Regions from separate parts of the Bittarella sp. HCP28S3_D9 genome, predicted to be linked through region 2. Evidence: predicted binding sites of a transcription regulator. Region 2 holds the regulator's gene; the other holds the start of a gene.
What was found. The regulator HrcA, encoded in region 2, represses chaperone genes, less so after heat shock. The targets are predictions, from matches to a motif close to TGTTAGCACTCNNNNNNNNNGAGTGCTAACA.

Region 1: ACTNAU_RS13040 (co-chaperone GroES) is a predicted target of HrcA. The motif match lies at 6,017-6,047, and genes of this name have one in related genera.

Annotation. Positions count from the first base shown of each region.
Region 1 covers NZ_JBQHTP010000037.1:1,076-12,617, forward strand. The annotation lists gene ACTNAU_RS13025 (MFS transporter) at 1-1,027, opposite strand, end outside; gene ACTNAU_RS13030 (TetR/AcrR family transcriptional regulator) at 1,153-1,821, opposite strand; gene ACTNAU_RS13035 (calcium-translocating P-type ATPase, PMCA-type) at 2,984-5,644, shown strand; gene ACTNAU_RS13040 (co-chaperone GroES) at 6,084-6,368, shown strand; gene groL (chaperonin GroEL) at 6,436-8,064, shown strand; gene ACTNAU_RS13050 (RNA polymerase sigma factor) at 8,757-9,761, opposite strand; partial or broken gene ACTNAU_RS13055 (hypothetical protein) at 9,929-11,542, shown strand, end outside.
Region 2 covers NZ_JBQHTP010000024.1:29,313-49,016, forward strand. The annotation lists gene ACTNAU_RS11465 (sodium-dependent transporter) at 1-128, shown strand, start outside; gene ACTNAU_RS11470 (MATE family efflux transporter) at 598-2,001, shown strand; gene ACTNAU_RS11475 (hypothetical protein) at 2,358-3,122, opposite strand; gene ybaK (Cys-tRNA(Pro) deacylase) at 3,168-3,659, opposite strand; gene ACTNAU_RS11485 (rubrerythrin family protein) at 3,783-4,322, opposite strand; gene ACTNAU_RS11490 (5'-methylthioadenosine/adenosylhomocysteine nucleosidase) at 4,483-5,166, shown strand; gene ACTNAU_RS11495 (putative bifunctional diguanylate cyclase/phosphodiesterase) at 5,324-7,573, shown strand; gene ACTNAU_RS11500 (adenine deaminase) at 7,647-9,425, opposite strand; gene ACTNAU_RS11505 (NCS2 family permease) at 9,536-10,876, opposite strand; purine riboswitch at 11,003-11,100, opposite strand; gene dnaJ (molecular chaperone DnaJ) at 12,406-13,563, opposite strand; gene dnaK (molecular chaperone DnaK) at 13,725-15,572, opposite strand; gene grpE (nucleotide exchange factor GrpE) at 15,652-16,308, opposite strand; gene hrcA (heat-inducible transcriptional repressor HrcA) at 16,286-17,308, opposite strand; gene ACTNAU_RS11530 (hypothetical protein) at 17,583-17,906, opposite strand; gene ACTNAU_RS11535 (helix-turn-helix domain-containing protein) at 18,025-18,237, shown strand; gene ACTNAU_RS11540 (arsenate reductase family protein) at 18,780-19,133, shown strand; gene ACTNAU_RS11545 (hypothetical protein) at 19,149-19,694, shown strand.

The sequences.
Region 1 (11,542 bases), on a different contig from region 2:
CCATCATCTGCACGCTGAAGACGGTGGCCAGGGCCATGATGAAGAAGCTGAAGGCGGTGATGAGCCAGAAGCCGGCGGCGGGGGAGAGACCCAGCAACAGCGGCAGGGCCAGCCCCCCGGCAAAGGCGCTGCAGAGGAGGAGCAGCCGGGGGGAGTGGCGCAGGGTGAGGCGGCTGCCCGCCGCGGCGACAAAGAGCCCGCCGCAGAGCCCGCCCAGGGCCCCGATGCCCTGAAAGAGCCCCAGCATCCGGTCGCTCATCCCCAGGGTGTCCACCACGACCACCGGCAGGCCCACCGTCATCACCGAGGTCATCACCAGGTTGATGGCGGCCACCAGCAGGATGACCTTGGCCAGAAGGGGCTTTTCCCGGCGGATGTAGCGGGTGCTGTCGCGCAGATCGGCGCGGACGATCGACAGGGCCCCCGGCCCCTTTTCCCGGGGGGTGAAGGGGATGCGGATAAAGAGCTCCATCACCGCCGAGGCAAAAAAGCAGGCGGCGCTGATCTCCAGGATGGGGAAGATGCCGAAGGCGCCGAAGAGCATTCCCCCCACGATGGGGCCCAGCAGCCCCGAGAGGGAGGAGATCTGGTTGATGACCGCCCCGCCCCGCAGGACTTGCTCCCCCTCCACCAGGGCGGGGATGCTGGCCTGCACGGCGGGCTGGTAGGTGCCGCTGATGCCGTAGAGGAGCATCAGCGCCACCAGGACGAGGGGGACCAGGGGCAGCCGCCCCAGCCCCAGGTAGACCGAGACCACCAGCAGGGCGGTGAAAAAGTCCAGCGCCACCATGATGTTGCGCTTGTTGACCCGGTCGGCCAGCACCCCGCCGAGAAAGGAGAGGGCGATCATCGGCAGGAAGGAGCAGGCGCTCACCAGCCCGAAGAGGGCCGCCGAACCGGTTTGGCGCAGCAGGTAGAGGGGGAGGGCGAAGCGGAGGATGGCGTTGCCGAAGAGGGAGACGATCTGGCCGATCGCCACCAGGGTGAAATCGCGGCGGAAGAGTTTGGCTTTGGTCGTGGTGTTCATGGATACCTCCTGATTTGTAAATATAGATACCGACCGACGGTATGTATATTGTCAAAAAAGAGCTGCTCCGCAGGGGGAGCAGTTTTTTGACAGGTCGGCGGGGGAACGAGGGGACAGGGCGGGCACTAGGGGCGGTCCTCTTCGCCGGAGAGGTGCCGGGCGGTGTGGCGAAAGAAGGTCGCCTCCATCTCGTCGTCGATGATGTCCAGCCCCACCCCCTCAAAGAGGCGGCGGAGCACCTGGGCGCGGTTTTGCATCTCCTCCCCGGTGGCGGGGACGAAAAAGGGGTTGGCCCAGAGGTTGAGCAGCAGCGAGATGGCCTGGGCCAGCTCTTTGGGGTGGATGGCCCGGGGCAGCGAGCCATCGCGCAGCCCCTCCTCGATGACCGGCTGCACGTAGTGGGGGGCCACAGTGGAGATGACCTCGTCGAACTGGGTGCGCAGAAAGCGAGGGTCGAGCACCGTCTGCGCCACCATCGAGACAAAGTCGTGGTCGTTCTGGTTTTGGCAGGCCGTCTCGAGCATGGCCTTGAGCTTTTCCCGGCCGTTTCGCCCCGGGTCGTCGCGGATGGCGGCGTAGAGGGCGGTGTTTTCCTCCCCCAGCTGGCGGCAGACGGCGTCAAAGATGTCCTCTTTGGAGCCAAAGTGGTGGTAGATGGCCCCCTTGGAGAGCCCGCCCAGCTGGTCGACGATGTCCTGGATCGAGGTGTTTTCATACCCCTTTTGGGCAAACAGCCGCCGGGCCACCGCGAGGATCTTCTCCACTGTCTCCTCCGGGTGCTTGTTCCTCGCCATCCCTCTCACCTCACATACATACCGTTGGTATCTATCCTACAGCAGATGTCCCGCCCCGTCAAGGGGGCGGGACTGCTTTTTGCAATTTTGTCGCAGCCACCCCCGCCGGCGGCCGCTGTGCGCCACAGCCCAGGAGCGGGGCCAACTGGTGGCGGGAGCCCCTCAGAGCTTCGCCTTCGACCGAGGCCCAAGGGGCTCGGCTGCCTGCGCGCCCGGCCAAGAGCAGCTGTAAAATGGCAGTCCTGACCTCCGGTGAAGGCGGGAGCGCAATCTCCGATCCTTTGGGCCCCTGTCCCCAGCCGGGGGGGGCTGTCGGCGCGTCTCCACCGCCTCCATGGCGGTGTGGTCCGGCGGCTGGCGCTTTGACGTGCCCATCGTGTGCCGGGCCCCGACAAGCAGAGCTCGACCAGTGGCAGAGATTTTCCCGATGGGCGCCCCCACTGTCCTGCCGTACGCCGAGTTCCAGCGAGCAGGACCCGTTTGGTGACAGAGGCCCTTTCGATGAGCGCCCTTCGCCGCCCCACCGCGCGCTGGGCCCCAGCGAGCAGGGCCCGCCTAGTAGCAAAATCCCTCCAGGCGAGCGTTCACCTGCCGCCCCACCGCGCGCCGGATCCCGTCAAGCAAGGCCTGTCTATTGATAGAGGTCCTCCCAATGAGCGTCCCCCCACCATCCTGCCCTATGCTGAGTTCCAGCGAGTAGGATCCGCCTTAGTAGCAGAACCCCTCTAGGTGAGCGTCTCGCCACCGCCCCTCCCTGTGCCAGGCCCCAGCGAGCAGGGCTCGACCAGTGGTAGAGGTCCTCCTGGTGAGCGTTCCTCTGCTGTCTCGACGTGTGCTGGGCCCCCGACAAGCAGGGCCAGCCTGGTGGCGGGGGCCCTTCCAGCAACCTCCCTCTTGGCGTGCGGCCAAAGCCGGCAGGGGGACAAGCGACGCGGCCCGCCTGCTGCCCCCCTTCCGCCGTCGGAGGGGCGCTTGTCGGGGAGCGCCGAGCGCGGCACCCCAATTTCTCCCCCTTTTCCGCGCTACAGGCCGGCTCATCCCGATACAGGGGGACAGGCCTGGAGCGGACGAGCATATTCCCCGCCCCGGGCTGCATAGAGTGGAGAGAAGGGACAAGTCCCGTCCCCAAAAATGCAGGAATGTTCACAGGGAGGAATGCGACATGACTTCTATGGCGCCATCGCTCTACTACCGCCGGGGGCTCAACCCGATCCAGGTGGAGCAGGCCCGCCAGCGATACGGCTCCAACGCCCTCACCCAGGGGGAGCGCAGCGGGTTTTTCAAGCAGTTCCTGGCCAGCTTCGGCGACCCCATCATCAAGGTGCTGCTCTGCGCGCTGGCCATCAACATCGTCTTTTTGTTCCGCGACTTCGACTGGTTCGAGACGGTGGGGATCGCGGTGGCCATCTTTTTGGCCACCTTTGTCTCCACCCTCAGCGAGTACGGCAGCGAGTCGGCCTTCATCAAGCTGCAACAGGACGCGGCCAGCATCCAGTGCCGGGTCCGCCGGGCGGGGATGGCCGCCTCGGTCCCCATCGACGAGGTGGTGGTGGGGGACGTGGTGCTGCTGCAGGCGGGGGAGCGAGTGCCCGCCGACGGGGTGATGGTGGAGGGGAGCCTCCACCTGGACCAGTCCGCCCTCAACGGCGAAAGCGCCGAGGTGGAGAAAAAGCCCGCCGCCGGAGAGGCGGGGAAAGCCGACCTGGCCGCCCCCAACTGGCTCTTTCGGGGGAGCGTGGTCTGCTCGGGCGAGGGGGCCATGGAGGTGCTGGCCGTGGGGGACAAGACCTTCTATGGCGGCATGGCCCGGGAGATGCAGGAGGAGACCCGGGAGAGCCCCCTGCGGCTGCGGCTGGGGGGGCTGGCCAAGATCCTCTCCCGGCTGGGCTACTGCGCCGCCGCCCTGGTGGCCGTCGCCGACCTCTTCAACGCCTTCTTCCTCTCCAACCACTTCGACCCGGCGGCCATCTCAGCCCTCTTTGCCCAGCCCTCGCTGGTGCTCGAACACATTCTGCACGCCGTGACCCTGGCCATCACCGTGGTGGTGGTGGCGGTGCCGGAGGGGCTGCCCATGATGATCACAGTGGTCCTCTCCTCCAACATGCGGCGGATGCTCAAAGATCACGTGCTGGTGCGCAAGCTGGTGGGGATCGAGACCTCCGGCAGCCTGAACATCCTCTTCACCGACAAGACCGGCACCCTCACCCGGGGCCGGTTGGAGGTGACCCACTTCCTGGCCGGGGACGGCAGGGAGTACAAGACCGCCGCCACCCTGCGGGGGCAAAAGGGGCTCTGGCGGCAGGTGGAGGACTGCTGCCGCTACAACAACCAGGCGGTCATCAGCCCCCAGGGCCCGCTGGGGGGCAACGCCACCGACCGGGCGCTGCTGGCCTTTGCCCTGCCCCAGAGCACCAAGGGCGAGGTGCAGGTGGCCCGGCGGGTGCCCTTTGACTCGGCCAACAAATACGCCGCCGTGACGCTGGAGGACGGACGCACCTTCGTCAAGGGCGCGCCGGAAAAACTGCTGGAGAGCTGCACCAAGTACGTGGACGGGGAGGGGCGGGCCCGGCCCCTGGACTCCCTCAAGCTGCTCAAATTGCGCTGGAAAGAGCTGACCGCCCAGGCGGTGCGGGTGCTGGTGCTCTGCCAGAGCGCCGTCCCGGTGGGGGAGGGGGGCGGCCGCTTTTCCGACCTGACCCTCATCGGATTGGTGGGCATCCGCGACGAGGTGCGCCCCCAGGCCAAGCAGGCGGTGCGCCAGGCCCAGGCGGCGGGGGTGCAGGTGGTGATGATCACCGGCGACAACCGGGACACCGCCGCCGCCATCGCCCGGGACGTGGGCCTTCTGCGGGAGGCCGCCCCCGGCGCCATCCTCGAGAGCGGGGAACTGGCCGCCATGAGCGACAGCCAGCTCAAAGACGCCCTGCCCGGCATCCGGGTGGTGGCCCGGGCCCTGCCCCAGGACAAGAGCCGCTTGGTCAAGGCCGCCCAGGAGCTGGGGCTGGTGGCGGGGATGACCGGCGACGGCATCAACGACGCCCCGGCCCTGAAAAAGGCCGATGTGGGCTTTGCCATGGGCAGCGGCACCGAGGTGGCCAAAGAGGCCGGAGACATCGTGATTTTGGACGACAACTTCCAGTCCATCACCCGGGCCATCCTCTACGGGCGCACCATCTTCAAGTCCATCCGCAAATTCATCGTCTTTCAACTGACCATGAACCTCTGCGCCGTGGGGGTCTCGGTCATCGGCCCCTTCATCGGCATCGACACCCCGGTGACGGTGATGCAGATGCTCTGGATCAACATCATCATGGACACCCTGGCCGGGCTGGCCTTTGCCGGCGAGCCCCCGCTGGAAGAGTACATGGAAGAGCCCCCCAAGCGGCGGGACGAACCGGTGCTCACCCGCTCCATGGTCCACCAGATTGTCTGCATGGGGGTGTTCACCGTGGGCCTCTGCGTGGCCTTTTTGAAGGTGGATCTCTTCAAACACCTCTTCCGCATTGAACTGGGGGAGCAGTACTTCATGACCGCCTTCTTCGCCCTCTTCATCTTCACCGGCATCCTCAACAGCTTCAACGCCCGCACCCCGCGGGTCAACCTGTTTGCCAACCTGGGGGGCAACCGGGCTTTCGTGGTCATCATGGCGGCGGTGGCGGGGGTGCAGCTGCTGCTCATCTACTTTGGCGGCAGCCTCTTCCGGGTGGCGGGGCTCACCCTGCGGGAACTGGCGACGGTGCTCCTCATCTCTACCCTGGTGCTGCCGGTGGACCTGCTGCGCAAGACGGCCCTGCGCAAAAAGGGGATCACCCCCGACATTTGAGACAGCTAAAAAACAGCCTTTTTTAAGGCAATGCTCTCTGCGGCGGGCGGCGCGCCGCAGAATCGGAGAAGACAAAATCACACTCTGTCGCAGAAAATGGCTACAAAACAGTCTCGCGGGAGAAAATTTTTCTCTCGCGGGGCTGTTTTTTGTGTCGAAAGGGCAATTTGACGTGTTCAACAGGTATGGAAAGAGGTTCAAGCCCCTAAACTGAAAAGCAGGGAAGTGCTGTTTTACAGCCAAAGTCGGCCCAAAAATGCACATGGAGGGAAAAAACTGGCCTTTAAATTTGTATAAAATGTAAATTCTTTTGACTTTAACTGATTTTCCGGAAATACCCCTTGATTTTTGCGGGAAAGTGATTACAATGATATTTAGCACTCGGGTATATAGACTGCCAATCCAATGTTACAAAACTATAATATAGGAGGAATTCAGTATGACCATCAAACCCTTGGCTGACCGCGTTCTGATTAAACTGCTCGAGGCGGAAGAGAAGACCGCCAGCGGCATCATTCTCCCCGACGCCGCGAAGGAGAAACCCCAGGTGGCCGAAGTGGTGGCCGTGGGCCCCGGCGGCATGGTGGACGGCAACGAGGTCGTCATGACCCTGAAGGTGGGCGACAAGGTGATCGCCAGCAAATACGCCGGCACCGAGGTCAAGGTGGAAGGCGAGGAATTCACCCTGCTGCGGCAAAGCGATATCCTGGCCATCGTCGAGTAAGACCGGCCCAGACCGCCCGCAGACAACCGCTTACACATCACTACAACTGATAAAGGAGTAAGGCAACATGGCAAAAGAGATCAAATTCGGCGAGGAAGCCAGACAGTCCCTGCAGGCCGGCATCGATCAGCTGGCCGACACCGTCAAGGTCACCCTGGGCCCCAAGGGCCGCAACGTGGTGCTGGACAAAAAGTTCGGCTCCCCCCTCATCACCAACGACGGCGTGACCATCGCCAAGGAAATCGAGCTGGACGACCCCTTTGAGAACATGGGCGCACAGCTGGTGAAAGAGGTCGCCACCAAGACCAACGACGCCGCTGGCGACGGCACCACCACCGCCACCGTTCTGGCCCAGGCCCTGGTCCGCGAGGGGATGAAGAACGTGGCCGCCGGCGCCAACCCCATGATCATCCGCAAGGGGATGCAGAAGGCCGTCGACGCCGCGGTGGACTTCATCGTCACCAACGCTAAAGAGGTCAACGGCTCCCAGGACATCGCCCGGGTCGCCTCTGTCTCCGCCGGGGACGAGACCGTCGGCAAGCTGATTGCCGAGACCATGGAGAAGGTCTCCGCCGACGGGGTCATCACCATCGAGGAGTCCAAGACCGCCGAGACCTACTCCGAAGTGGTCGAGGGCATGCAGTTTGACCGCGGCTACATCTCCCCCTACATGGTCACCGACACCGACAAGATGGAGGCCGTCCTCGACGACCCCTACATCCTGATCACCGACAAGAAGATTTCCAGCATCCAGGACCTGCTGCCCCTGCTGGAGCAGATCGTTCAGGCCGGCAAAAAGCTGCTGATCATCGCCGAGGACATCGAGGGCGAGGCCCTGACCACCATCCTGGTCAACAAGCTGCGCGGCACCTTCAACTGCGTGGCTGTCAAGGCCCCCGGCTTCGGCGACCGCCGCAAGGAGATGCTCCGCGACATCGCCATCCTCACCGGCGGCGAGGTCATCTCCAGCGAGCTGGGCCTGGAGCTCAAAGACACCACCGTCATGCAGCTGGGCAACGCCAAGCAGGTGAAGGTCACCAAAGAGAACACCATCATCGTCGACGGGGCCGGCGCCAAAGAGGCCATCGACGAGCGCATCGCCCAGATCAAAAACGAGATCGCCGCCTCCACCTCCGACTTTGAGAAGGAGCACATGGAGGAGCGGCTGGGCAAACTGTCCGGCGGCGTGGCCGTCATCAAAGTGGGCGCCGCCACCGAGGTGGAGATGAAAGAGCGCAAGCTGCGCATCGAGGACGCCCTGTCCGCCACCAAGGCCGCTGTGGCCGAGGGCATTGTCGCCGGCGGCGGCACCGCCTACCTCAACGCCGTGGGCGCGGTGGCCAAGGTGGCCGCCAGCTGCACCGGCGACGAGAAGACCGGCGCCAACATCGTCCTGAAGGCCCTGGAAGAGCCGGTTCGCCAGATCGCCGCCAACGCCGGCGTCGAGGGCTCGGTCGTGGTCGACAAGATCAAGCGCTCTCGCAAGATGGGCTACGGCTACGACGCCTACAGCGACCAGTACGTCGAGATGCTGGAGAGCGGCATCGTCGACCCCACCAAGGTGACCCGCAGCGCCCTGCAGAACGCCGCTTCCGTCGCCGCCATGGTCCTGACCACCGAGAGCCTGGTCGCCGACCAGAAAGAGGAGAACCCCGCCGCCGGTATGGCCCAGCCCCCCATGGGCGGGATGATGTAAGCATCCGCGCGAGAAACTCCTTCTGAAAAACAGAGCATCACACGCAAAAGAGCCCCTGCCCGGGAGACCGGGTGGGGGCTCTTTTTTGTGCGCGGAAAAATAATTGGCAGGCAACTTTTTTCCCGTGCTTTCAGCCGCGGCTTTTTTCATGCGCGGGGGAATAATTAGCCAGTGACTTCTCTCCATGTTTTCAGCTGTGGCTTTTTTCATGTGTGGGGGGACAAGTCAGCGGGCGCAGGCCGGGTGGGTCATATCCAGGCCGAACATGGTCACCGGCGCGTCTAAATCAAAGGCGAAGTGAGCGCCCTTGGCATCCTGCCAGATGTTGAACTCGGCCCCCTTGTAAGGGCGGTCCTTAACGACGGCGCGGTTGGCCCTGCCTGTGGTGTTGATGGCGGCCGCCAGCCGGCCCCTTTTTTCATGCTTTCAGTTGCAGCTCTTTTTTCATGCGCGGGGAAAAATCAGCCGACAACTTTTCCCCGTGTTTTCAGCTGTGGCGCTCTTTCATGCGCAGGGGGCCGGTCAGCTAGCGACTTTTTCCTCCTTGCTTTTAATGATGTCTCTTTTTTCATGCGAGAGGGGGCGATCTGCCAGCGACTTTTTTCTCCATACCATCAACTGTGCTTTTTCGTGTGTGGGAAACGGTCGGTCGGCAACTTCAGCCGCGGCTTTTTTCATGCGCGGAGAGACGGTCAGGGGAGGGGTGAAACGGAGAAGGGGAGGACCGTTTCATTGCCCGACAGGTCGCGTACGGCCAACCGGTATTCGCCGTCGGACACCCTGGCGCACACCTCTCCGCTGGCGGGGTCGGGCTTTTCCAGGGGCAGGGACTGGCCTTGGCCGCCGGTCAGGCGCAGGCTTTCCCAGTCCACCCCGCTGCCGTCGTCGCGCAGGGTGAGGCGGGCAAAGCTCCCCTCCACCTGCAAGTCCGCAAAATAGGGGGGGATTTGGTCCCCGGCCGGCGCGGCTGGCAAAACCTGCCCGACCAGCAGGACCAAGGCGCTCGACAGGGCGATACAGGCAAGGGCTGCCGGCAGGGTCACCCGCCGCCGGGGCGGAGGAGGAAGCCCCGCCTGCCGGGCGCTCTCCCGCGAGGAGCGGGGCAGCGCCCACCGCAGGGCCAGACCGGCGGGGACCAGGGCAAAACTGTCCTTCAAGTAGAGGAGGAGTTTGGCCTTGGCGCTGGCCAGGGCCCGCTTGACGGTGGCCAGAGAACAGCCCAGTTCCTGCGCGATTTGGCGCAGGGGGACTTGCTGGCAGTAAAAGCGGATGACGGCGATCTTCTCCCGCTCGGGCAGCCGCTGTAGGGCCTGCGCCAGGACGATGGAAGTCTCCCGCCGGTCCAGCGCCCCCTCGCCGGGGGCGGCGTCGGGGTGGGAGGAGAGGGCTGCTCCCTCCGCCAGCGGGGCCCGCCGCTCCCGGCGGAGGATGGTCTGGCAGCAGGAGCGGGTGGCCCGGTTGAGGTAGGCCACCACCGCCTGTGGGTCGCGGATATTGGCGGCATTTTTGTAGAGGGAGGCGTAGCTGTCCTGCACCGCGTCGTCGGCCAGGTGAGGGTTTCCCAGCAGGGCCATGGCCTGGTAGTACTGCGCCTCCACCGTGGCGGCGTACAGCTTGGCAAAGGCCCCCTCGTCCCCCTGCTGGGCCTGTTCCAGCCACCGGCCCAGCTGCTTGTGGCTCACCGTCAAATCAAACACCCTCTCCTCTGCGCTCTTTCCGCAGACAGTATAGCACAGATTCGACCGATTTCGCCACCAATTTAACAGGGAAAAATTCCCTGCATTTTTGTGAGCTTTTTGCCCTCTGACCGACGCCCTATTAATGAGTTATCGTAAGTGTAAACCCAATAGAGGAGGGAAAAAACATGAAATTGGTACAGAGAGAGGGGCGAAAGCCCGGGCGCCCGCAGCGAGCGGCGAGGGGCAAGCCCCTGTGGGGCCGGCTGTGCGCCCTGGTGCTGGCCGCCGCCTTTGCGCTGGCCTGCATTCCTCCCGTACAGCGCACCGCCCAGGCGTCGGTGGCGACCACCGACTACGAAAAGGTATTCACCATCCGCAACACCGGCGGCGCGCCCACCTCATACAACGGAAACGGGAATTTTACCCTTGCCCGCACAGATTCCCCACTATACTGGCGGAAAAACGCCTACAATAATCCTGCTGGTAAGACGAGCGACAGCTGGGGCGGCTTTCAGACCATCAACGCCTTGAGCCTGAACTGCGATTGGGCAGTGACCGCCACCTTTCGCAGCCCGCCCCCGGTGAAAGACCCCAACAACTACTACACCAACAGTGACTTTGGTTTTGCCCTGAACAAAGACCCCGTCCCCTTTGACCAGGGCGACACCTATTGGATGTGGTATAGCCGGGGACGGGGCGTTTACAGTGCCACAGGGGCAGACGCCACCAACACTGAAAACGGCACCTTTCGCACAGTCTGGCAGAAAGACGGTGCACACCAAGAACCCACCTATACAGGTGGACCTGTAGGGGCCTACAACAATGCCAGCCACCAGTTGACCCTCTCCTACGACTGTCAAAAGGACGAGCTCACCATCAAACTGGGCAGTGTCACCGGCACCCAGGGATACATTCGGCAGGCGGCCTTTCCGGGAGGAAAGGTCTATCTTTCGGTGTGGGGACAGATCGAGTGGGATTGGAATGCCCAGATCCCCAACATGCAGATCGACTGCCATTTCGACAGCTTTGGCTACCCCGATTTTGACCCCGCCATCCAGAACATCACCCTGTACAAAGACGGCACCAACCAGGTGGTGGGGGCCAACGACGTGGTCACCCCGGGCACTGTGCTGCGGGTGGAGTCCACGGTGAAAAACAAGGCGTCCGGAGCGGGCAGCCAGACCTTTGACCTGCACCTCAAGACATCGGACGACACCAAAAACTACCCCACCCAGGGACTGCAGTTCATTGCCGACAACAAACACCCCACCTCGGTGGGCGGGACATCGGTGACCACCTCGAAAAACGGCTACACCATTGATGGGCAGTACGGCATCCCCATCACCATGGTGGGGAACACCGAATACAAGGTGGTTTACTATGTCAAGGTCACCGAGAGTAGCGGCCAGGCGGTAAAACTGGGCCAGATGTTGGAGGACGACGTCCTCGCCAACCGCGACTACATCGGTACCACCCTCCTCAACGAGCGGCCCCTGGAGCCGCTGGACCCGGACGACCCCGCCTCGAATACCCAGGTCCCCGGCAGCGACTACCACTACACCCGGCTGCCCAAAGCCAACGAAAACGGCTGGAACAAAGACGACGTGACGGTGCAGTTCTTCGCCGGGGACTTCGACCAGTTCACCATCACCCCCCAGACCGGCTCCGCCGTCACCCTGGCGGACCGGGAGAGCCAGCTCTACGACCAGGAGCAAATTTACAGCCCCACCACCTACCAGGCCAAAGACACCGCAACTGGCGCCGTCTCCACCAAGGTAAACGACCTGGTGAAGGTCGAC
Region 2 (19,704 bases):
AGGTGACCGAGGAGGTGGAGCGCTGCGGCAAACGGTTTGTCATCCGCCGCGTCTACGGCTTCCTCATCCGCTGGGTGGCGCCCATCCTCATCGCCGTCATCTTCGTCATGGGACTCATCGGGGGGTAAGTTCCCCTTTTCCCAAAAGCCCCTGCGCTTTTTTGGCGCAGGGGCTTTTTTCTGTCGCCCCTTCACAGCGACAGTGGGCAGTGCTCCCCCCTTCGCTTTCTCTGGCCGCCCCCGCTTTTGCCCGACAAGACGGTCCTCTCGCCCTCTTTTGACAGCATTTTTTGGCCATCTCGCTGCATGTAAACTGTCCAATATTGGCCAATCCGCCAATCTTTTCCCGCTCCCTTGACTTTTCCGCCCAGGGCTGTCTATACTGGGACTGGACATCGGCATGACTGCCGAGGACCGGTGGTAGGAGGTTTGACGCGCAAGCTGTCTCTTCTGCCTATTTTTTTGCCCTTTTCGTCACCGCAAGATCAGCAGCAACGCGTTGCAGCCGCTTCGCCTTGCTGTTTTTTTGCCCTTTTGGGGATTTTTATCCGCCCCTGCCCGGGGCGATCGCGGCGCACAATACACTTTCACAGAAAGGATGAACGATATGACAAAAGACATGACCCGCGGCAACCCGGGAAAGATCCTCTTTCTCTTTGCCCTTCCCATTTTGTTTGGGAACATCTTTCAGCAGCTGTACAGCATGGTGGACTCCATCGTGGTGGGCAACTTTGTCGGCTCCGACGCCCTGGCGGCGGTGGGCGGCTCCTACGCCATCACCTTCGCCATCACCGGCATCGCCTTCGGCCTCTCCAACGGCGCCTCCATCCTCATCGGCCAGTACTTTGGCGCCGGCCGCAAGCGGGAGGTGCGCCACTCCATCGTCACCTGCGTGGCCTTTTCCATCGCCCTCTCCCTGGTGCTGGCGGCGGTAAGCATCCTCGCCACCCCCGCCCTGCTGCGCCTGCTCAACACCCCCCAGTCCCTGATGAGCATGTCCAAGCAGTACATCTACATCTACTTTTTGGGGCTGGTGTTCACCTTTACCTACAACATCCTCTCCTCGGTCTTTCGGGCGCTGGGGGACTCCAAGACCCCGCTGCTCTTCCTCATCATCTCCTCCATCACCAACATCGTGCTGGACCTGTGGTTTGTCATCAGCTTCGGCTGGGGGGTGGCCGGGGTGGCCATCGCCACCGTCATCTCCCAGGCCATCTCCTCGGTGCTGGCCCTCTTCGCCCTGCAAAAGCGGCTGGCCTCCATCGCCGCGGCCGACGAGGAAAAGCTGGACGCCGAGCCCCTGCGCCGCCAGTTCTCCCCCGCCCTGCTCAAGCAGATGATCAAGCTGGCCATCCCCACCACCGCGCAGGAGATTGCCATCTCCGCCGGGATGATGATCATGCAGGCCCTGGTCAACGGCTTCGGCCCCGTCATCATGGCCGCCTACACCGCCGCCATGAAGATCGAGAGCCTGGCCATGATGCCCATGGTCAACATCAGCACCGCCGTCACCGGCTACACCGCCCAGAACATCGGCGCCGGGAAGGTGGGCCGGGTCAAGACCGGCTACCGCTACTCCCTGCTCATCTCCCTGGGCTTTGCCGTGCTGATGGCCGGGGTGGTGGTCCTCTTCGGCGGGCCGCTCTGCTCCATCTTCGTCAGCGGCGAGGGGGCCGAGGCGGTGATTGCCGCCGGGGCCAACTACCTGCTCTACTCGGCCGCCTCCTACTTCCTGATGGCCCTGCTCTTCCCCGCCGAAGGGGTGATGAAGGGCGCGGGGGACGTCAACCTCTTCATGGTGTTCGCCCTCTCGGGCATCGCCTCCAAGACCATCGCCGCCCTGGCCCTCTCCCCCATTCTGGGGTACACCGGGATTTGGATCGCAGTGGTCATCGGCTGGCTGGCCGAGTGCATCGGCACCACCGTCCGCTACCTGACCGGCCGCTGGAAGGACAAGGCCATTGTCCGCCCCGCCTCCGCCGAGGAGGTCGCCGCCCAGTAGCCCCACGCCGCCCAAACCACCGCCGAAACGGGTGGTATCTGCGGGCCCGAAGGAACATCGCTCGGACCTTTCCCCTAAAAGGGATCGCCATTTTGTGCGCGCATGACACCCGCTGTATACCCGCAACGGTCCCCACCCCCTCCGTGCGGCTGACATCTCATGCGCATAGACATCTGCCGTCACTGGCAGCCCGGCAATCCAGTAGACCATCTCGCGCCGCCCGTACCCAAAATTGCCTTTCTCTTTATGCCTTCGGCGCCCCTCCTTTCAGGGGGCGCTGCGCCAAGGCAATTGGATTTCTCGACGGACCCCAGGGGGCGCTAACGCTAGAAAAAACGGCTGAGAGCAGGTTGCTCTCAGCCGTTTTCCACCTCTGCAGGCAGCTGGTAGAGGTAGGCCCGCCCCGCCTTGCCCGCGCGCTCCACCAGCCCCAGGGAGGCCAGCACGTTCAGCGCCCGGCGGGCCATCTCCAGGCGCTGGCGGGCGGCCTTGGCGTACTCTTTGGCGGTGAACGGCTGCGGCAGGTCGGGGGGGATCAGCTCCCCCCACTCCCGCCAGCCGGAGACCCACACCTGGCCGAACAGCCGGGTGGGCACCCGGTCGCTGCGGGTGGCCCGCCGCTTTTTGGTGCGGTCCCAGCCGTCGAGAAGGCGGTAGTCCTCCACCTCCAACAGGGGGATGCAGAACCGCAGCCCCTCCATTTGTAAAAAGTCTTTTATTTTATACAGTTCGTAGAATACGTCTGCCGCCTGTCCCCGGCGGGGGGAGCGGTTGCGGGCCACCACCTCGCCGCTGGACGGGTCCACCCAGTTGACCCACTTGAGCTGGGCCACCGGGTAGACCACCGTCACCGGGCAGACCGGCAAAAAAGCCGCCAGCTTTTTGCGCAGCTTGTCAAAGCCCTTTGTCTGGATTTCAAAGATCCCCTCGCTGCCCACGATGTCGGCCACAAAGCCGCCGACCCGGGTCTCCTGGTTCTCGCCCGCGGGCTCAAAGTAGTTTTTCAAAATCGCGTGCAGGCTCTTCTCCCCCAGGGTGCCGATCCCGGCGCGCAGCCGGTCGCCCCCCTGCACCCGCAGGCGGGCCTCCTCAAAGCGCTGGGGGTTGCCCGACTCCACCATTGCCACGCCTCCAGTCAATACAATTCGTATATTATCTTATAAAAATTACAAAATAGCGATTTCTGCGGTGGTGCCGCCCACCAATTTCAGCAGGTCGCCGGGGGCGCACTCCACCTGAAAGCCGATTTTGCCGGCGCTGAAGATGATGGTGTCAAAGAGGAGGCAGCTCTCGTCCACCACCGTCTTGTAGGGCTTTTTCATCCCCACGGGGGAACAGCCGCCCCGCACGTAGCCGGTGACCTGGTTGATTTCCCGGACGTGGATCATCTCCACGCTCTTCTCCCCGGCCGCCCGGGCCGCCGCCTTCAAATCCAGCTCGGCGGCCACCGGGATGCAGAAGACCAGGTAGCTGCCGCTGTGGCCCCGGCAGACCAGGGTCTTGAAGACCTGCGCCGGGTCCTGCCCCAGTTTGGCCGCCACCCCCTGGCCGTCGATGACCCCGTCTTGGTGGTCGTAGGCGTGGGTCTGGTGGGGGATCCCCTCCCGCTCCAAAATGCGCATCACGTTGGTCTTTTCCGCCTTTTTCTCCCTGCCCATGGGCGCGCCCTCCTTTTTCCCTATTGCGGGTTTTAGTATACCACGTTCCCCGGCGGGCGGCCAGTGCGCAGAACCAAAAAAAGAGGGGGCCCAGCAGGCCCCCTCCCCATGGACAGTCGTCTGTTACAGCTTGCCGCCCTCCAGCTCAAAATAGCTCTGGGGGTAGTGGCAGACCGGGCACTTCTCCGGCGCCTTCATCCCGGTGCAGATGTAGCCGCAGTTCTTGCAGACCCAGGTCTCGGCCTGGGGCTTTTGAAACACCTCGCCGCCGTCCAGGTTCTGCTTCATCTGGTTGTAGCGCTCCTCGTGGGTCTTCTCGATCTCCCCCACCAGGCGAAAGCGCTCGGCAATGGCGATAAAGCCCTCTTCCCGGGCGGTCTTCTCAAACTCCTTGTACATCTCGCTCCACTCAAAGTGCTCCTTCTCGGCGGCGTCCACCAGGCTGTCGGCGACGCCGGGGACCTCGCCCCCCTTGAGGTATTCAAACCACATCTCGCCGTGGGCGCGCTCGTTGGCGGCGGTGAGTTTGAAGAGGTCGGCAAACTGCTCGTACCCCTGCTCCTTTGCCTTTTTGCCGTAGAGCAGGTATTTGAGATGGGCCTGTGCCTCCCCGGCAAAGGCGGCCAACAGGTTGTCGTGGGTCTGGCTGTTTTGCAGTTCCATAGAAGATTCCTCCCATTTGGGGGCGCAGAGACACACCCTGCCGCCCGGTGTTTTTCACCCTTCAATATGGGCGGTTTGGGGTACCAATATGCAGCCGGATGTGGTACAATTTCCAAACGAGACAGACGCCCACCGGGCGCAAAACAGGAGGAGACGAGAGATGCAGACCATCGGGATCATCGGCGCAATGGAAAAGGAGATCGCCCTCATTCGGGCCAACTTGAAAAATCTGCAGGAGGTGGTGGTGGCCGGCGGCACCTACCTCTCGGGCCAGCTGGGAAGACAGCAGGTGGTGCTGACTTGCAGCGGCATCGGCAAGGTAAACGCCGCCATCAGCGCCCAGATCCTCTGTGACCGCTACCGGGTGGACGCCCTGCTCAACACCGGCATTGCCGGCAACCTGGCCGACGACCTGGGGCTGGGGGACGTGGTGGTGGCCGAGCAGGTGCTCTACCACGACTTTGATCCCTCCATCTTCGCCCAGTGCCACCCCTACACCCCGGTGCTCAAGGCCGACGGGGCGCTGGTGGAGCAGATCTGCCGCTGCCTCGACCAGATCGGCGGGGTGCGCTACAAGCGGGGCGTCGTCGCCACGGGGGACCAGTTTGTCAGCGACAGCGCCGTCAAGGCCGACATCATCGCCCGCACCGGCGCCGACTGCGCCGAGATGGAGGGGGCGGCCGTGGGCCACACCGCCGTCAAAAACGGGGTGCCCTTTGGGGTGATCCGGCTGCTGTCGGACACGGCCGACGACGAGGCCGAGAGCATTTACGAGGACTTTGCCGACCGCGCCGCCGAGTTGAGCGCCGAACTGCTGGTGCGGGTCATTCAGGGAATGGCGTAAAGGGGGGGGGGGATGTTCCCCCCTCCCTTTTTTGATTGGGAAACGGCGATCTTTGGCTGGCGTTTCGACGCTGCCAAAATGCCGGTCTTGTTCTTTTGCCCACAACCTGTTAAAATTGAGGAAATAAGGGAAAAAGAGGCGAAGGGAGGGCCCCCGCATGCCGCTGCAGGAAAAGCCGAAGGGACACCGTCGCTGGACAGTCACAGCCATCCTCCTCTGCCTCTGTTTTGTCGTGGGCAGCGTTCTGTTTTTGGCGCAGATGGGGCACCAGTACACAGACGAAAATCTGCTCTATCTGAAAAACGCCGTCCGCCAGCACGAGACCGCCCTCATCAAACAGGTGGACGGTGACTTTCAGACCCTGCACGGGGTCGGCGTCTTTGTGGCCGAACAGGACATCACCGATTTGGAGCAGCTGGCGCAGCTGATGGGCGAAGTCAACGAGGGCAACGCCTTCACCTGCATGGGCTTTGCCACCGCCGAGGGGCGGCTGGAATTGATGGAGTTGGGCGGCCGCCGCTACCGCAACCTGGACGTTTCGGGGGAGGATTTCTTCACCCGCGCCCTGGCGGGGGAGGACGTCATCTCCGCCGCCATCGCCGACCCCTTTCGCGAGGGGGAATCGGTCCACTACTACGCCGTGCCGGTCGAGCGGGCCGACGGCCAGGTGCTGGGCGTCCTCTGCGCGGTCAACAGCGTCTCGGTCATCCAGGAGATCCTCGACGCCCCCCTCCTGGACGGCAGCGGGTACACCGACCTGTACAGCAATACGGGGGCGGTGATCCTCGCCTCGTCCCGGGCCTCCTCTGCCACCCCGGCGGCGCTGGACGCCCTGGAGGGGGTCGATGGGGCGGAGAGGGCCGACCTGCAAGCCGCCTTAGAGCGGGGGGAGAGCACCCACTTTCACTACCTCGCCGGCGGGGTCGCCATGCTGGCGGTGCTGGAGCCCGCGGGGATCGAGGACTGGTTCGTGCTGGCCTCTGTCCCCCTGCAGGCCCTGCGCCAGCGCTACCTGGCCACCTCGGTGGGGGCCGTCGCCATCATCATCGCGGCCTGCGCCCTGTTTTTGCTGCTGCTGTTCCAGCAGCGGCGGATGATGAGCCGCAACCAGGCGGAAATCGAACGGCTGGCCTATGTGGACCCGCTGACCGGCGGCCGCAACTACAACAAATTTCTCCTGGACGCCGAGGTCGCCCGCAGGGGAGACGGCCCCTTTGCCGTGTGGTATTGCGACCTCAAAAAATTCAAATACTACAACGACGCCCTGGGCTACCAGATGGGCGACCAGCTGCTGCGGCAGATGTACCGCCTCTTTCAGGAGGGCGAGCGCCCGGGCGAGGTGTTCTGCCGGATGGCGGCAGACAACTTTGTTGGGCTGCGCCGCTACCGGGAGCGGCAGGAGTTGACCGACTGGTTCGACCAGCTGCTGCACGCCCTCCACCAGCCGGAGGAGAGCGCCGCCAACCTGGCCTACATCGGGCTGTGCATGGGCTTTTGCTGCCTGGAGCCAAAAGACAGCGGGCTGACGGTCAACGAGCTGATCGACCGGGCCAACATGGCGCAAAAGTCGGTCAAGGGGGAGGCGGGCAGCGGCTGCGCCTTCTTCACCGAGTCGCTGCGCCGGCAAAACCTGCAGGAGTCGGCGCTGGAGGCACAGGGCAAACAGGCCCTGCGCCTGGGACAGTTCCAGCCCTATTTTCAGCCGAAATTCGACATTCAAAACGGCAACCGCCTGGCAGGGGCGGAGGTGCTCTGTCGCTGGATCCACCCCGAGCGGGGGGTCATCCCCCCCTGCGAATTCATCCCCGCCTTTGAAAAGAGCGGACTGATCGTCCAGCTGGACCGCTACATGTTCCGCCAGGCCTGCCAGTGGTATCGCCGCCACCTGGACGGGGGCGGCCGGCCGCTGAACCTGGCGGTCAACGTCTCCCGAGCAGGGCTCCTGCGGGAGGACTTTGTCGACTACTACGCAAAGACCAAGGAGGAGTTCTCCCTGCCCGACGGCCAGCTTGAGCTGGAGGTCACCGAGAGCCTGGCCCTGGGGGGCGAGACCCTCTTTCTCCAACTGGTGCAGCAGCTGCACCAGCGGGGGTTCGTCTGCTCGCTGGACGACTTTGGGTCGGGCTACTCCTCCCTCAACCTGCTGAAAAACCTGCCCATCGACGTCCTCAAGCTGGACATCCTCTTTTTCCACAAGAGCGTGGACAAGAGCCGGGAGCGCATCGTGGTGCGCAACATCATCCAGATGGCCAGGGAGCTGCACATCCGCGTCATCGCCGAGGGGGTCGAGAGCATGGACAGCGTGGCCTTCCTGCGGGAGGCCGGCTGCGACACGGTGCAGGGCTTTGTCTTTGCCAAACCCATGCCCCTGGCGGATTTCGAGCGCCGGCTGAAGAGCGAGGATTAGCGCGCACCTTCCCTCTCTGCGCCATAAAAAAGAGGACTGGCAAAAGCCAGTCCTCTTTTTTCTATCAGAGCCTCTACACCTCGGGGAAGAGGGGCATCAGCTCTTTTTTGAGCACGTCCACCAGCCCCAGGTCGCTGATTTTCACCTTGGGGATCACCGGCAGGGCCAGGGTGGCGATGCGCAGCAGGGGGTTTTTCTGCTGCAGTCCCACCTGGCGCAGGGCCTTTTTCATGGCCACCGACTGGGCCGCCACCTGCTCCCAGGAGAGGTTGGACATCAGTCCGCCCACCGGCAGGGGGAAGGTGCAGAGGACCTCTCCCCCGGCGGCACAGGCGATGCCGCCGCCGCACTCCCGCAGCTTTTTGTAGACGGCGTAGCCGTCCTCCGGGGTCTTGTAGACGATGGTCAGGTTGTGGCAGTCGTGGGAGACGGTGGAGCCGTCGGCCCCCCGCTCCAGGCCGAAGCCGCGGACCACCCCTTTGGCCAGGGTGCCGTTGCCGTAGCGGTTGATGACAATGGCGTAGCAGAGGTCGCTGTCGCCGGAGATGTCCACCCGGCCCTCTCTGACCGGCAGCGTCTCCACCACGGCGTCGGCGGTGGAGACCTCCATGTCGCCGTAGGTCATCACGTTGACCGCCACCTGCTCCCCACAGCCGGCGGGGGCCGCCAGGGCAAAGTCGTCGGCGGTCAGGTCGGGCACGTCCATGGAGTTGACCGTCTCGAAGGGGTGGGCCTGCTGGGGGATCTCCACCAGCAGGGCCCCGTCCTCCGCCACCTTTTTGCCGGCGGTGAAGACCTCCTTGACCTGCAGGTTCTGCAGGTCGTCCAGCAGCAGGAAGTCGGCCACATAGCCGGGGGCCACCGCCCCCAGGTTGTCCAGGCGGGCGGCCTGGGCGGGCAGCAGGGTGGCGCTGCGGATGGCCAGGACCGGGTCCATCCCCAGGCTGACGGCGTGGCGGACCACGTCGTCGATATGCCCCACGTAGAGGATGTCGTCGGCCTCTCTGTCGTCGGTGCAGAAGGTCAGCCGGTCCAGGCAGGGGAAGTCCTTGACCCCCTCCCAGACGGCGGTGACGTTGCGGGAGATGGAGGAGTCCCGGGCGTCAACGTAGATGCCGGCGCGCATCTTGTCCACCGACTCCTCGCTGGTGGTGGACTCGTGGCAGGTCCAGGGGCCGCCCACCCGGTAGGCGGAGACCATCCGCCCGGTCTGGCGGGGGAGGTGGCCCTGCAGGTAGAGGCCCTCCTCCTCGGCGGCGGCGATGATGTCCATCATCCGCTCCTCGCCCTCGACCACCCCGACAAAGTCCATCACCTCGGCCAGGCCGTGGACGTTTTCCAGCTTGGCCAGCCGGTGGATGGTGCCGGCGTCAAAGGTGGCCCCGGCATTTTCCAGCCCGGGGACCGAGGGGACGCAGGAGGGGATGTTGATGAGCTGGCGCATGGGCAGGCCCAGGGCCGCATCGTGCATGTAGTGGACCGCCTCCTCCCCGGCGACGTTGGCGATCTCGTGGGGGTCGGTGACGGCGGTGGTGGTGCCGTGGGGCAGAACGGCGGCGGCAAAGTTGCGGGGGGTCAGCATCGAGCTCTCCACGTGGACGTGGGCGTCGATGAAGCCGGGCACCAGGGTGCGGCCGCGCCCGTCGTAGACCTCTTTGGCCAGGTGCAGGTCCGCCTGGGGGTCGCCCGCCTCCACGTGGGCCACAAAGCCCTGGTGGACAAAGACGGTGGCGGGGTAAACCTCGCCGGTGAAGACGTTGACGTACTGGACGTTGGCGATGGCCAGGTCGCAGGGGATGCGGCCCAGGGCCGCCTGCAACAGGGCGCGCTTGTCGTTGGGCTGGTATTTCATCTTTTCAGGTCTCCTTTTCTCTTTTCCCCGGCCCGGCCGCCGCCCGCTGCAAGGGGCGCCCGGGTGCCGGTCTCTCTCCGCAGGGTGTTCGGGTGAGCTCTACGTCCGCCTTACAGCGGGGTGTTGTAGAGGAAGTAGAGGACAAGGGGCACACAGAGGACGTACATCCCGGGATGGACCTCTTTGAAGCGGCCGGTGATGCACTTGATGAAGACGTGGGCGAGGATGCCGGCGGCGATGCCGCTGGCGATGGAGCCGGTGAAGATGACGAAGAGGATCATCACGAAGGGGCCAAATGCCTCGGAGAAGTTGGAGAAGTCGATCTTGCCGATGTCGGCCATCATCAAAAAGCCCACGAAGATGAGGGCCGGACCGGTGGCGGCGTCGGGGATCATCAAAAACAGGGGGGCGGCGAAGACCGAGAGGAGGAAGAGGGCGGCGGTGGTGACGGCGGTGAGGCCGGTGCGGCCGCCCGCCTCGACCCCGGAGGAGGACTCCACATAGGTGGTGATGGTGGTGCAGCCGGTGAGGGCGCCCACGCAGGTGCCGATGGCGTCCACCAGGAAGGGTTTCTGGATGCCCGGCAGGTTGCCGTCGTCGTCCAGCATCCCCGCCTTGCCGGCCACCCCCAGCACGGTGCCCAGGGTGGAGAAGAAGTCCCCGAAGAAGGCGATGAAGATCAGCACGATGAAGGCCGGGGTGAAGAGGCCGGAAAAGTCAAACTGGAAGCAGAGGTTGCCCACCTGGCTGAAATCGGGCAGCTTGAAGAGCTGGGTGGGGAGGGTGGTGACCCCGAAGGGGATGCCCAGCAGGGTGGTGGCGACGATGCCGATGAGGATGGCGCCCTTGACCTTGAAGGCAGTGAGGGCGGCGATGATCAGCAGCCCCACCACCGCCAGGATGACCGAGGGGGAACGAAAATCGCCCAGCCCGATGCCCCCTTCAAACACCCCGATGCCGGTGTTTTTGAAGCCCAGGTAGGCAATGAAAAAGCCGATGGCCGAGCCGATGGCCAGCTTGATGTTCTTGGGGATCATCCGCACGATCAAGTCGCGGATGCCAAAGACCGACAGCCCCAGGAAGATGAGGCCCGAGACCAGGATGACCGCCATGATCTGCCCAAAGGAGATGCTGCCCGACTGGAGCAGCGCCCCCAGCATGAAGTTGCTGCCCATGCCGGTGGAGAGGGCGAAGGGCATGTTGGCGTAGAGCCCCATCAGCAAAGTAATGAGGCCGCTGATCACCGCACAGGTGACCACGACGGCCTCTTTGGATACAGAAATTCCGTTGATGTCGACAATGGCCGGCACCGCGCCAAATCCCACAATGGCGCTGGGCTGCACCACCAGTACGTATGCCATGGTCATAAAGGTGGTGAGTCCGGCGATGATCTCGGTCTTGACCGAGGTCTTCCGCTCGCGCAGGCCGAAAAATTTCGACAGCTGTCCCATAGTTTTCCTCCTCTTTTCGCGTTTCGGGTTGTTGTTTTGGTTTCTGCAGCTTTTTTGTCGGCAGTCACTAAATGGACAACTCACAACACGCACGCGGCCGGCGGAGGCGGAGAGACAGCTCCGCCCGGCCGGTGAGAAGTTAGCCATAGTACTTCATTTACGGTGAAGTGTAGAAACTACCCGCCATATCCGGGTATTATATAGCAACCAGCGACACCCCGAGTATACCCCACCCCCTCCCCCAAAAGCAAGGGGAGGGCGCGCCGAAAGTGCGCGGCAAAAACAGGGCGAAATTTGTTCTTTCATACAAACTTTTGCATCTTCTCTTTTGCATCTCTCCAAAAATTCATGCAGAGTGTTGAAAAACCGATCAGCCCTTCGCCGCCCTTTTGTGGGGTCATCCACTTTGCGCGCATCCCCCATTTTGGATAAAAAAGAGGCGATTTTTAGATAAAAACGGTTCGCTAAGTTCCCTGGCAAGGCCCTTTTCGCAGGGAGAGGGGATCGCCGCTGCTGGGAGACAGATGCGCCCTTTCCTCGCCCTCTCTCGGCCCCCGCCGACACATCCCCTTATCCGCGAAAACGGTCCCCCTTCCAGCTGACGCCTTTTCCCTCTCGGGCAACCGCACACCACGGGGAAAAACAGGGCAAATGGCAGGTGGCAAAGAGCAAAGGGCGCGGACAGTGCAGGCGGTGAGGGGCGAGAGGGAAAAGGCCGGAGAAGCAGTTGCGCCGCCACTCTGCCCCCGCTGTGCCCGGGCCAGCACAGCCATCTCTCCCGGAAAACCTGTCCCTCCCCTAGCCGTCGGTTTCTTTTCTCCTCCCCGTCAGTCGTGCAGCGCAGGGCAAAGCAGGGCAAGGTAGAGGGCAAGGCGGGGTAGGGGGCAAGACAAACGGTGGCGAAAAGGAGCGCAATTGAGGAAAGGCAGCCGCGCTGTCAGCCTGTTCCCCACCATATGCGGCCAGAACACTCCTGGGTAAGCCTCATCCTCCCTGGGAAACGCTCTTCCCCCCTTGCCGCCGAGCAGTTGTGCAGCCCAGGGCAAGACCAGGAGCAAGGCGGGCGATGGACTGCGGGGAGAGATGCGGGGAGGGCGACTGCGCTATTTCTCTGGCCCCACTGTACCCGCCCGGTAGCCCACCTTTTGGGAGGACCTATCCACCCCATCAGCGAACTTCCCTCCTCCCCCACCAGCTGATCACGTATCGCAAAACAAGGCGAAACAGGAGACCAGGTCAGCGTCGGGAGGGCCAGAGAGGGCAACCGCGCTGTCACTCCGTCTCCGCCGCTCCCAACCAACGCACCTCCTTTCTCGAAAGACCTGTCCTCCTTTGGCCATCTCCTCCCCCCTTCCCCCGTCGGGCTGCCACATCATGCGGGACAAAATGGGGCGGGGGCAAGGCAAATCGCGAAGGTGAAGGGGAGCAGGAAAGCCCGGGGGGCACACCCACCGCCCGCGCCGCCCGGGGAGAAGGGTGACAAAAAAGTAGGGCCCCGGCCAAATGGCCGGGGCCCTGTGCAGAGACCTCTACTTCCAGAGGTCTTTGATGCGCTCGAGAAAGCTCTTTTGCTTTTCGTAGTTTTGCTCGATGGAGAGGGATTGCTCGAACTCCTCCAGCTCTCGCTTCTGCTCGCGGTTGAGGCGCTTGGGCACCTCGATAGTGACCTTGACGTACTGGTCGCCCTTGCCGCGCCCATTGAGGTACTGGATGCCCTTGCCCTTGAGGCGGAAGGTGGTGCCGGGCTGGGTGCCCTCGGGGATCTGGTACTTGACCTTGCCGTGCACCGTGGGGACCACCACCTCGCCGCCCATGACGGCAGTGTAGTAGCTGATGGGCACGTCGCACCAGACATCGAATCCCCGCCGCTCAAACAGGGGGTCGGGGCGGACCGAGACCACCACGATCACGTCGCCGCTGGGGCCGCCGTTGTACCCGGCGTCCCCGTAGCCCCGCATGGCAATGGTCTGGTCGTCGTCGATGCCGGCGGGGATCTTCACCTCCACCTTGCGGGTGACGGTCTTGCGGCCGCTCCCGTGGCACTTGGAGCAGGGGTTCTCGATGATTTGGCCGGTGCCGCCGCAGCGGGAGCAGGGCCGGGTGGACTGAATGACCCCAAAGGGGGTGCGCTGGCCCACCGTCACCTGGCCGGTGCCGCCGCAGTCGGGGCAGGTCTTGGGGGTGGTTCCCTTGGCCGCACCGGTGCCGCCGCACTCGTCACAGGCTTCCTGTTTCTGCACCTCGACGGTCTTGGTGCAGCCGTGGGCGGCCTCGAAGAAGTCCAGCACCACGTTGATGTGGCTGTCCCCGCCCCGGCGGGGGGCGTTGGGGTTCTGCCGGCGACCGCGACCGCCGCCGAATCCGCCCCCGAAAAAGCTCTCGAAGATGTCGCCCAGGTCGTCAAACCCGCCGAACCCGCCGCTGTAGGCCCCGCCAGCGCCGCCGGCGCCGTAGTTGGGGTCCACCCCGGCATGGCCGAACTGGTCGTACCGCTGCCGCTTGGCAGAGTCGCTGAGCACCTCGTAGGCCTCGTTGACCTCTTTGAAGTGGGCCTCGGCCTCCTTGTCGCCGGGGTTGAGATCGGGGTGATATTTTTTCGCCAGCTTGCGGTAGGCCTTTTTCAGCTCGTCGTCGCTGGCGCTCTTGGAGACGCCCAAGACCTCGTAGTAATCGCGTTTATCTGCCAATGGATACCACCTGTTTCCTTTTTAAAGTAGCGGGGGAAGGGGGCGCTTTTGCCGTACCAGTATAGCACAGACCCGGCGCAGCGTCCACCGCACCCCTGCCGCCAAACAGGCCGACTGCTCTGCTCGTCGGCCTGTGACTCGCTGCTTTGAGGCGCAGCAACTTATTTCTTGTCGTCGTCCACCTCGGTGAAGTCGGCGTCGACCACCCCGTCGTCGCCGGGGGCGGACTGGGCGCCGGCAGCGCCGGCATCCGCGCCGGCGGCCTGCTGCTGGGCGGCGGCCTCTTTGTAGACGCGCTCGGAGACCTCGTAGAACTTCTTCTGCAGCTCTTCGGTCTTCTGCTTCATCTCGTCCACGTTGCCGCCGGAGATGGCGCTCTTGAGGGCGGTGAGCTTCTCCTCCAGGGCGGATTTCTCCTCGCTCTGCAGCTTGTCGCCCAGGTCGGCCATGCTCTTTTCGGTCTGGTAGACCATCTGGTCGGCGCTGTTTTTCACGTCGATCTCCTCGCGGCGCTTCTTGTCCTGCTCGGCAAAGGCCTCGGCGTCCTTCACGGCCTTGTCGATGTCGTCCTTGGACATGTTGGTGGAGGAGGTGATGGTGATGTTCTGCTCCTTGCCGGTGCCCAGGTCCTTGGCGTAGACGTGGACGATGCCGTTGGCGTCGATGTCAAAGGTGACCTCGATCTGGGGCACCCCTCTGGGGGCAGGGGCGATGCCGTCCAGGTGGAAGCGGCCCAGGGTCTTGTTGTCGGCCGCCATCTCCCGCTCGCCCTGCAGCACGTGCACCTCGACCGAGGTCTGGTTGTCGGCCGCAGTGGAGAAGATCTGGGACTTCTTGGTGGGGATGGTGGTGTTTCTCTCGATGATCTTGGTGGAGACGCCGCCCATGGTCTCAATGCCCAGGGAGAGGGGGGTGACGTCCAGCAGGAGGATGCCCTCCACGTCGCCGCCGAGCACGCCGCCCTGGATGGCGGCGCCGATGGCCACGCACTCGTCGGGGTTGATGCCCTTGAAGGGGTCTTTGCCGATGAAGTTCTTGACCGCTTCCTGCACGGCGGGGATCCGGGAAGAGCCGCCCACCATCAGCACCTTGTGCAGTTCAGAGGCGGAGAGGCCGGAGTCCTTGAGGGCCTGGCGGACCGGGGCCATGGTGGCCTCCACCAAGTCGGCGGTCAGCTCGTTGAACTTGGCGCGGGTGAGGGTCATATCCAGGTGTTTGGGGCCGGTGGCGTCAGCGGTGATGAAGGGCAGGTTGATGCTGGCCTGGGCCATGCCAGACAGCTCGATCTTGGCCTTCTCGGCGGCTTCTTTGAGCCGCTGCATGGCCATCTTGTCCGAGGAGAGGTCGATGCCGCTGTCCTTCTTGAACTCGCTGACCAGGTAGCCGATGATCCGGTCGTCGAAGTCGTCGCCGCCCAGCTTGTTGTTGCCGGCGGTGGCCAGCACCTCCTGCACCCCGTCGCCCATCTCGATGATGGAGACGTCGAAGGTGCCGCCGCCCAGGTCGTAGACCATGACCTTCTGGTCGTCCTCTTTGTCCACCCCGTAGGAGAGGGCGGCCGCGGTGGGCTCGTTGATGATCCGCTTCACGTCCAGCCCGGCGATGCGGCCGGCGTCCTTGGTGGCCTGGCGCTGGGCATCGGTGAAGTAGGCGGGCACGGTGATGACCGCCTCGGTGACGGTGGTGCCCAGGTAGGCCTCCGCGTCGGCTTTCAGCTTCTGCAGGATCATGGCCGAGATCTCCTGGGGGGTGTAGTTCTTGCCGTCGATGGCCACGTGGTAGTCGCTGCCCATGTGGCGCTTGATGCTCATCACGGTGCGCTCGGGGTTGGTGATGGCCTGGCGCTTGGCCACCTGGCCCACCATCCGCTCGCCGTCTTTGGTGAAGGCCACCACCGAGGGGGTGGTGCGGGCGCCTTCGGCGTTGGCGATGACGACGGGCTCGCCGCCCTCCATGACCGCCACGCAAGAGTTGGTCGTACCAAGGTCAATGCCGATGATTTTTCCCATTGTCGTTTCCTCCTATTTCAATCCGTCGATCTGTACTGTATGGTTGTGAGGGGCGGCGGCCCGCCCCGGGATACTTGGTTTAGTTGGCCACCTTGACCATGGCGTAGCGGATGACCCGCTCCCCCAGCAGATAGCCCTTTTGGAAGACCTCCACCACCTGGCTCTCGCCCAGGGTCTCGTCCTCCACGTGCATCACCGCGTTGTGCAGCTGGGCGTCAAAGGACTCGCCCACCGGGTTGATTTCCGAGACACCCATCTTCTCCAGCACCTCGCGGAACTGCTTGAGGGTCATCTCCACCCCGGTTTTGAGGTCGCTGTCCTCCTGGCAGGCGTCCACCGCCCGCTCGAGATTGTCCAGCACCACCACCACCTGGGAGAGGGCGGAGGCCACCCCGTCGGTGAACATCCCCTCCTTCTCCTTGGTGGAGCGCTTGCGGAAGTTGTCGTACTCGGCGCGCAGGCGCAGCAGCCGGTCGTTTAGGTCGCTGTTCTCCTGGCGGCAGCCGGCCAGCTGCTCCTCCAGGGCCTCTACCTCTTTGTTCTTCTTGGGCTTTTTGGATTTTTTCTCGCCCGCCTTCTCCTCTTTTTCGGGGGCGGCGGGGGCTTTCTCCTCCGCCGGGGCGGTCTGTTCAGCTTCGGTCTGGGCCGTCTTCTTTTCCGGTTCCACCTGCAAGCTCCTCTCTATTGTTATTGGGTCGGGAGGGGGAGACCCCTCACCCGTCCCCGTCGGTTCCATTTAAGATCCTGCCCAGCAGGTCGGTAAAATAGGCCAGGTGGGGGATGATCCTGGTGTAGTCCAGGTGCCGGGGGCCGATGATCCCCAGCACGCCGGTGTGCTCGTCCCCGAAGAGGTAGCCGGTACTCACCAAGGTGGTGCCCGCCAGCTCCTGGTCCAGGTCGTCGCCCAGCAGCACCGCCACGTTCCCCCCCTCTTTAGGGGCGGCCCGCAGCAGGGTGTCGGTCTCCTTGAGCAGCTCGAGAAAGGCGTTGTAGCCGTGCTCCGGCGCGGCGTAGCGCAGGAGGTTCGACTGCCCCTCCAGGTGCACCTTGGCCCGGCAGAGTTCGGCGCACATCCGGCAGATGAGCTGCACTGCGGGGGCCAGACAGAGGTAGTCGCCCCCCAGTTCCCGCTGCAGGAAGTCGTCCCGCAGCAGCGCCACCTCGTGCAGCGGCCGGTGGAGGAGGTTTTTGCGGCAGAAGCCCGAGAGCTTCTCCAGCTGCCGCTCCCCCGCCGGCAGCCCCAGCTGGCAGACCTGGTTGAGCACCAACCCGGTGTTGGTGAGGGCCACCAGCGCCAGCGTCTGGGGGGTGAGGGCCACCACCTCCAACTTCTCCATCGACAGGTCGGAGAGCTGGGGGGAGGTGGCGAGGACGGCGTAGTTTGTCATGTAGGCCAGAAGGGAACTGGCCCGGGTCAGGAGGATGTCCGGGTCCCTGACCCCCTGGCGGAGAAAGCGGGCGATCTCCCGCTGTTTCTCCACCGGCAGCTCCCGCCGCGGCATCAGGTGATTGATGTAGTAGCGGTAGCCCTGGGCGGTGGGGATGCGCCCAGCAGAGGTGTGGGGCTGTTTGACACAGCCGAGGGCCTCTAGCCGGGCCATCTCGCTGCGGATGGTGGCGCTGGAAAAGGCGTCGCCCGCCAACTTGGCGATGGCCCCGCTGGAGACCGGCTCCCCGGTTTCAGAGTAGAGGTCGCAGATGGCCTGAAGCACAAATCCCTGTCTCGGCGTCAACATCGTCCCGCCCCCTTTCCGGCGGCCGCGGCACCCGTTTAGGGGGGACAAATGCCGAAGCAGCGCCGTTTTTGCGTTTAGCAGTCGAGCCTCTCGACTGCCAACACATACAGTCTACCCCCAAAGTCAATAAAAGTCAAGAACTGAAATAAATATTTACATATTGGCAACAGTTTTCCCGGCGCCCCCCTCTAAGGGGGCATTTCTGCACAAAAAAAGAGGGGCCACTGGGGCCCCCCACACATGGGGTCCGCTCCGCCTGCGGGGCGGGGGTATTTTAGAGAGGCGGGGAGGCGCCTCCCCTCCCCGGGCCGCCCCCACCGGGGCGGCCTTCGGGGGAGATGGGGTGCTGGGCGCGGCGGATGTCGTGCAGGATCTGCACCCCTTCGGCCACCGCATAGAGGAGGAAGACCCCCGCCAGGGCGCCGCAGAAGCTGTCCAAAAAGACGGCGAAGCGGGCGGTGAAGGGCACCGGTGGGCCGCCCGATGAGAGGCTGGCCCCGTCGGCAACGGCCAGGAGAAAGCTCCAGACCGCGTCGAGATAGGCGAAGTTGCGCACGATCTTGGCCGCCAGATTCTCGTCCCTTCTCTCCTCTTTCACGAATATCACCGCCTTTTCTACTCATTCTAGTAAATATATGTACTAAAGTCAATAGTAAATATTTTTACTATGCTAAAATGCTGCCAGTTCAACACCAAACGAGAGGGGACGACTCACCATGGTGCCCTACCAGCAGCGGCTGCGGGATCTGCGGGAGGATCACGACAAGACCCAGGCGGAGATCGCCGCCGTACTGGGCACCTCGCAGACCATGTACGCCCGCTATGAGCGGGGGGCCAACGAGATGCCGGTGCGCCACGTCATCGCCCTCTGCCGCTACTACGGCGTCAGCGCCGACTATCTCCTGGGGCTCACGGGGGAGGAGCGGTGATCCCCCCTCCCCCCTCGGCCGCCGCTGTGGTATAATGGCCACAAGGCGGTTGTGCTGCCGAGGATGGCCCGGCAGAGGCGCAAATGCTCCCCACCCCCTGGCCAAATGCCACCGCGCCCGCGGCGCCGGTGGTATGGCAGCCGCAGGGCAGTTGTGATGCCGGGGCGGCCCGACAGATGTACGGATGCCCTCTGCCCCACGGCCAAATGCCATCGCGCCCGCGGCGCTGGCGGTATGGCAGCCGCAGGGCGGTCACGATGCCGGGGCGGCCCTGCAGATGTGCGGACACCCTCTGCCCCACGGCCAAATGCCGCCGCTCCTGTGGCCTTGTCGGCCGCAGGGCGGTTGCAATACCGCAGCGGCCCGGACGGCGCAGACGGCCCCTGTCCCCTTCCCCTGCCCTTGGTCCTCTGCCTGCGGCAAAGCGGCATCTGCCCCGCTGCAGCGGCGCGCCGGAAGGGGAGAGTCGCGCACCGACCTTTTTTACCAAATACAAACGGCGCCCCGGCCTGTCGCCGGGGCGGATGGGAGGCAATTTGTCAATGAACGCACTGCTGATCTGGTACCCCAAATGTTCCACCTGTCAAAAGGCCAAGGCCTGGCTCGACGAGCACGGCGTGGCCTGCGAGACCCGCCACATCGTGGAGGAGACCCCCACCGCGGCCGAACTGGCCGAGTGGCACGCCCGCAGCGGCCTGCCCCTGAAGCGGTTTTTCAACACCAGCGGTTTGGTCTACAAAAACGAGCACATCAAGGACCGTCTGCCCGGGATGAGCGAGGAGGAGCAGTACGCCCTGTTGGCCCAAAACGGCATGCTCATCAAGCGCCCGCTGCTGCTTTTGGGGGACCGGGTGCTGGTGGGCTTTCGCCCCGCCGAGTGGGAGGCCGCCCTTTAGAAAGGAGCACCTGTGATGCCTGATTTTTCTGCCTCGGCGGCCCTCTGGCCGACGATCTTTACCGTTTTGCTGGCCCTGGCCGACTGTTTTCTGGGCTTCAAGCTGAGCAAGTTCTGGATTTCCCTGGCGGGCTTTGTCCTGGGCGCGGCCCTGGGGGGCTGGCTCGCCGCCCTCCTCTCCATCGAGGGGTGGCTCCTGCTCCTCCCTATCCTGCTGCTGGGGGTGGTCGGGGCCCTGCTGGCCTACCGCGTCTACCGGGGCGGGGTCTTTCTGCTCTGTTTTCTGACTGCCTTTGTCGGCATCTACGCCCTGATCCCCATCCCCTGGGCCGGGGCCCTGGCCGGCTGTGCCGCCGGGCTGTTGGCGGGGGCCCTCTCCCTCAAACTGCTGCGGCCCGCCCTCATCCTCTCCACCGGCATCGGCGGCGGGCTCTGCGCGGGGGCGGGCCTCCTCCCCCTGTTGGGGCTGAAAAATCCCCTCTGGGGGCTGTTGGCAGGGGTCGCCCTGGCAATTGCCGGGGTCGCCGTCCAATTTCACACCACCAGCGAGGAGGAGGGCTGATCCCTCCCCC